Regions from separate parts of the Paenibacillus sp. WLX1005 genome, predicted to be linked through region 2. Evidence: riboswitches for the same ligand, from Rfam matches in the RefSeq annotation. Region 2 holds a riboswitch; the other holds the start of a gene.
The links. Region 2 has a riboswitch for thiamine pyrophosphate ahead of ACE3MZ_RS01755 (ABC transporter substrate-binding protein). Riboswitches for the same ligand answer to the same signal wherever they lie in the genome.
Positions count from the first base shown of each region.

Region 1: linked by a shared signal. The riboswitch ahead of thiC (phosphomethylpyrimidine synthase ThiC) and the one ahead of ACE3MZ_RS01755 (ABC transporter substrate-binding protein) in region 2 are both predicted to bind thiamine pyrophosphate.

Region 1 covers NZ_CP176756.1:1,855,398-1,858,588, reverse strand. The annotation lists gene ACE3MZ_RS08015 (M42 family metallopeptidase) at 1-816, shown strand, start outside; TPP riboswitch at 874-977, shown strand; gene thiC (phosphomethylpyrimidine synthase ThiC) at 1,219-2,991, shown strand.
Region 2 covers NZ_CP176756.1:418,549-421,739, forward strand. The annotation lists gene ACE3MZ_RS01750 (MTH1187 family thiamine-binding protein) at 1-111, opposite strand, end outside; gene ACE3MZ_RS01755 (ABC transporter substrate-binding protein) at 231-1,304, opposite strand; TPP riboswitch at 1,395-1,503, opposite strand; gene ACE3MZ_RS01760 (hypothetical protein) at 1,513-1,650, opposite strand; gene ACE3MZ_RS01765 (pyridoxamine 5'-phosphate oxidase family protein) at 1,892-2,308, shown strand; gene ACE3MZ_RS01770 (Spo0E family sporulation regulatory protein-aspartic acid phosphatase) at 2,706-2,900, shown strand.

The DNA of each region.
Region 1 (3,191 bases), 1.4 Mb from region 2:
CTAGGTGCGATGGTTCGTGCTGTCAAACCGGATGGCAAAATCCGCATGACCATGGTCGGCGGTTTTACGATGAATAGCATTGAAAATGAATACTGTATCATCCATACTCGCAGTGGCAAAACGTACACCGGCACAATCCTCTCTACCGAGCCGTCGGTGCATGTATATGATCACGCGGAAACGTTGAAGCGAACGGAAAATCATATGGAAGTGCGAATCGACGAGGTTGTTGCGTCGAAAGAAGATGTCGACGCACTTGGCATTGCGGTGGGCGATTATATCTCCTTCGACGCGCGTCCGGTAATGACAGATAGCGGATATATCAAATCCCGTCATCTGGATGATAAAGCGAGTGTTGCCGCCATGTTCGGGCTATTGGAATCGGCGCATACTCACCAATGGAAGCCGCGTCATACCGTGAAGTTACTCATTTCCAATTACGAGGAAGTTGGTCATGGCACCGCCTATATTCCGGGCGATATCGACGAGATGATCGCAGTTGATATGGGCTGTATCGGTGATGATCTGTCATGTAAAGAAACGGATGTATCAATCTGTGTCAAAGACAGCTCCGGTCCTTACGATTATGAGATGACTGGCAAGCTTGCTGAGTTGGCACGGCGTGAACAGATTCCGTTTGCGCTCGATGTGTATCCACATTACGGTTCTGATGCTTCTGCCGCACTGCGTGGTGGCAACAATATCCGGGCGGCATTGATCGGTCCGGGCGTACATGCTTCGCACTCTATGGAACGTACACATAGCGATGCCGTTATTAACACTGCACGTCTGCTAGCAGCTTATATTACCGAATAATCACTATCATGGCAAAGGTTGACAGAACGTTTGTCGACCAAGTATAGTGTACAGCGAGACATCCACTAGGGGCGCCCGTATGGGCTGAGATAAAGCGTAGCTTTGGTCCCTTTGAACCTGATCTGGGTTATGCCAGCGTAGGAAAGTGGTGCAATGATGACCGGCTTATTTTGTTTGCCTGTGGTCTTATTTGCCGCTTCCGTTCGCCGGAGGCGGCTTTTTGTCGTGTTCGGTGAATCGAAGAGGACAGTAGGATGGTATATCCAAGCATGGCAAACATGTCGGTTGCGGATTGCAACTGATGTATTGGTTACATACTGTACTGGTTGCCACCCCACCATATTCCCTACTCATCAGTCTACGATGGATGTTATCCACAGTACTGTAGGAGGATTTTTGACTATGCCTATTCTAACAACCCCATTGCCCGGTAGCCGCAAAGTGTATACAATCGGCTCACGTCCCGACATTCAGGTGCCAGAGCGCGAGATCGCCCTTTCACCGAGTGAATTACGCGGTGTGGAAACTGCCAATGCACCGCTACGGGTGTACGATACGAGCGGACCGTACACTGACGAGCATGCAACCATCGATATTCGCCGGGGATTATCTCCACTGCGCGCAGGCTGGATTGCTGAACGCGGTGATTGTGAGCCGGTTGATGCGCGAACAGAGCAGCCAGAGGATAACGGATTCACCAGTCTGGAAAAAGCAGAGCTGCACGGCGCGGAGAAGTTTCCAGACTACGGGCGCCAACCTCTACGTGCTAAAACGGGACATAATGTGACCCAGCTACATTACGCTCGCCGTGGCATCATTACGCCGGAGATGGAGTATATCGCTATTCGCGAAGGGATGACGCCGGAAGTGGTACGTACCGAGATTGCTGCCGGACGCGCAATTATACCTGCGAATGTGAATCATCCTGAGCTGGAGCCGATGATTATCGGTCGCCGGTTTCATGTGAAGATCAATGCCAATATCGGTAATTCGGCAGTTGCTTCCTCTATCGAGCAGGAAGTGGAGAAAATGACATGGGCGACGCGCTGGGGCGCAGATACGATTATGGATCTCTCCACTGGCAAAAATATTCATACGACGCGCGAATGGATTATCCGCAATTCGCCAGTGCCGGTCGGTACAGTGCCGATTTATCAAGCATTGGAAAAGGTCAATGGCAAGGCGGAGGATCTCAGCTGGGAGATGTATCGGGACACACTAATTGAGCAGGCAGAACAGGGTGTGGATTATTTTACGATTCATGCCGGGGTGCTATTACGCTATATTCCGCTCACTGCAAAGCGCGTAACCGGCATCGTCAGTCGCGGCGGATCGATTATGGCAGCGTGGTGTCTGGCGCATCATCGGGAGAACTTTCTGTATACGCATTTTGCAGATATTTGCGAGATTATGAAGGCGTACGATATTAGCTTTTCGCTGGGAGATGGACTACGTCCGGGTTCTATTGCGGATGCGAATGACGAAGCTCAGTTTGCCGAGTTGGATACGCTAGGTGAGTTGACGCAGATCGCTTGGCAGCATGATGTACAGGTAATGGTTGAAGGTCCGGGGCATGTCCCGATGCAGCTTATTCAGGAAAATATGGATCGCCAGCTGGATGTGTGCAAGGAAGCCCCCTTTTATACACTCGGTCCGCTAACAACAGATATTGCGCCGGGCTACGATCATATTACGAGTGCGATTGGAGCAGCCATGATTGGCTCGATGGGGACGGCGATGCTCTGCTATGTAACGCCAAAGGAGCATCTCGGTCTGCCGAATCGCGAGGATGTCAAAGAAGGCGTCATCACGTACAAAATTGCTGCGCACGCCGCCGATCTCGCCAAAGGTCATCCGCGCGCCCGTTATCGGGATGATGCACTGTCCCGGGCGCGGTTTGAATTCCGCTGGCGCGATCAGTTTCATCTATCACTCGATCCTGAACGAGCGATGAGTTATCACGATGAGACACTGCCCGCCGAAGGTGCCAAATCAGCACATTTCTGCTCCATGTGCGGTCCGAAATTTTGCAGTATGAAGATTACGCAGGATATTCGCGATCTGGCAGAACGGGACGGAATTGCGCCGGAAGAAGCGATTGAGTCAGGTATGGAGCAGATGGCGGAAACGTATCGCACGCGGCAAGGCTCGACGAACAGTGTATATGGTGGATAGGCTTGTGTAGACTACATGCTTGGTACTGATATAGCAGAAGCTGAAGATGTTGATCCGGTAGTGTGTACGAACAACGATATGTTCACCTCAAGGTCACTCTCCCATTGATATGACGAATGTTATGTATGGATTGCTTTGCATTCCCATCGACTCATGTATGTCATGGGAAAATATAAACAAAAACTCCCTGTCGCATCAGG
Region 2 (3,191 bases):
GGGAACGCCGGAGGACTGAATGACTTCAATCGCGGCATCCACGTAATCGTAAGAATCCTCGCCGGGCTGTGTTTTGGGAATGACCTGAATGCTGAGTAGTGTCTTGGACATGGAATCTGCCTCCTTGAATGCAAAGATGAGAGATGATGAAACCTGTTATACGACGATAAGGTATGGCAAACTTACAATACCTGTATACGCCAATGATGCTTGTATACGGAAATGATGATTTATTTTGCTGTAGTATCTGTTGTGGTCGTAGTGTCTTGGGTCGTTGCCGAAGCGGACGGTAAGAAGTCGTTAGTAAACGCCTTGCTTGCATCTAGCGGCTGCTCCAATAGTTTCTGCTTGTACATCCAGTCGGCGTAACCTGCCCAGACCGATTCTTTTTGCAGACCCCACTGAGCAGCGTCATCCTGATAGCGCGGCGACAACCATTTCTGGCTTGCTTTGACCAGTTCGGGATCAAGATCGGGAACGGCTTTGACCAGAATATCAGCAGCTTTGTCGGGATTGGCGATGGCGTATGCATAGCCTTTGGCTGTGGCGGACATGAATGCCTTCACCAGTTTGGGATCGTTTTTGATCTCATTCTCGTTCGTTACGATAACCGGTGTGTAATAGTCGAGATTTGGCGAGTAGTCTTTGACGTACAGCATATCGAGCGGTTCGCCGCGCAGCTCGGCTTCGATTCCCGTCCAGCCGTAGAAAATCCACGCGAAATCAATTCCTTTTTTGACAGCTGTAAAATAGTCCGCATCGCCGATATTAACACTCTTCACCTTGCTAACATCACCGCCGTCCGTATCCATGATCGACTTCATGACGGCTTCTTCGACAGGTGAACCCCATGCGCCGTATGATTTGCCTTCCATATCTTTGGGAGACTTGATGCCACGATCTACCGGAGCGGCAAAGCCGGACGTATTATGCTGAATGACTGCTGCCAGTGAGACGAGCGGCACATCCTGTACACGCGCCTGCGTCACGCTCTCCTGATAGCTAATGCCAAACGGCACCTGACCGGAAGCGACCATTGTATCTGCGCCGCCTTGACCGGGCTGAATGATCTTCACATTCAGACCAGCTTCCTTATAATATCCCATCTCTTGAGCTACATACAGACCGGTATGATTCGTGTTCGGCGTCCAATCCAGCACGACCTGCACATCTTGTAATGCAGTTCCGTTGTCGGTGCTGCCAGTGCTGTTCTGACTATCACTACTGCGTTGTCCGCAGGCAGTCATTAGCAATACCACAGACAGCAGAATCAGCAGACCTGCTTTGTTGCGTAATGTATTCATGTTTCGGTAAGACTCCCCTCTGAATATCGTGCTTGGTATATAAAAAAAGCGCCCCGGACTGGGACGACATAGGTGCATATATGAGTAGACATACATGGCATGCTTCACTTCCTACGCTGGCATTATCCAGATCAGGTATAAGGGTCAGTATTGTTGGAATACACTCTCAGCCGGCTTCCCAGCTCCCCTAGACAGATATGCGCTTTTTCTAGCTGTAATTATAGACGAGCAGGGCATAACTGTCCAGCAGGTCAGCGGCGAGCGCATCGCCAGAATATACGGCATAACCGCTGGATGAACCGTTCGAATCATAAAGTGGATAGTTATAACAAGTAGACGCTGACACAACACCAAGCAGACCGTAACATTCACACCAAACAGTCTGGAAACAGGCTGTAACAGGTTCACTGCCAGCCGCATCGGGTATGTATGCAATGAAGTATTTTTTATACCATTAACGGAGCATACGTATGTATATCCGTTGTCATAGGACGAATACACCTGAGCGATCAGGATACATGTCTATGATAGAAGCAGGATCTGGAACACCCAATACTATATCTTCCTATTGCGAAAGGAGCTTGATCATGAGTACATCCATCGAAGAACAAGCAATCGTCAAAGCCCTGTCCGACAATCCATTTTGTGCATTTGGTACAGTAGAGGATAACAAGCCAAAAGTGCGTTATATGGCGCTCTACAATGAAGGATTGAATATCCATCTGGCAACGGATCGCAAGACGCATAAAGTTGAAGAATTGGAACAAAACCCGAACTGCTATCTGCTGCTAGGTTACGAAAAAGGCGGCAATAACGAAGTGGTCGAAGTACAGGCAACGGCAACGGTGTCTGATGATGCCGAGCTGAAGCAGCGCGTCTGGAAAGACGATTTCAAGCAATGGTTCTCTGGACCGGATGATCCCGATTATGTCGTACTGGATATCAAGCCGCAAACAATCGAATATACCGATCAGGACGGCAATAAGCAAACCTGGCAGGGCTAATCCTGCCGGTTGCGGTTGCACCTGAGAGATACGATCAGCCTTGCTGTCGTATTTTGTTACACAGGTAAATCCTTGTCATAGTAGGCATTCGTAAAATCCGGTGACGAATTTTGTAAATTTCTATCCCGAAATACAAAATTCCAAACCGGATTTTTTGTCATTTTTTGTTTCCAAAATAAGGATAAAATAGGTACTGTAGGAACTTGAAACGTCACATGAAAGTAAGGTATAACCAATATAATACCAACAATTTAATGTAAACAACTAAGACATATAGATGAAGCAGCATTCTTTCGCAGATCAAACCATACAATCGCGGGATATGGTGATGGAAAATATGCCCGTAATCAGACAGAGCATGCACGTTGGAAGGGGTATTTTACGGGAGGTGTTTTCCTTGGACCTGGAAAAGATTGAACAGCAAATCGAGCAGGAGCGCCGCATTCTGAATCAGATGGCAGCCGAGCACGGCATTCGGGATCATCGGGTGATCGATCAGTCAGAGCAGCTGGATCGCATTCTGGATTCGTATTTGCAGTACAAACATCGCAAACGCCGGGAGCCAGCTCATAAATGGAATGAAAATTGCTGATCTTGTTATCGGGATTCCCGATAGCGGGACAGTGTAACAAAACGCCGATTGGTAGGTAATCTGCCGATGCGGCGTTTTTTGTGTTGAAGTGCAGCGAGTTGATCAAAGGCTTACAACGATGAGGATTGCAGACGATGCGACAGTCCGCGATAGGACATTCGGTTTATGGACGAAAACAAGTTTATTGCCGGATGGCAGAGACAGCACCATACTTTGGAATACATAACGGCATCGCCAAATCTGTAAGCAGAAGCTGTTATATGCTATACATTGCGAAAGGATGATCCTTAC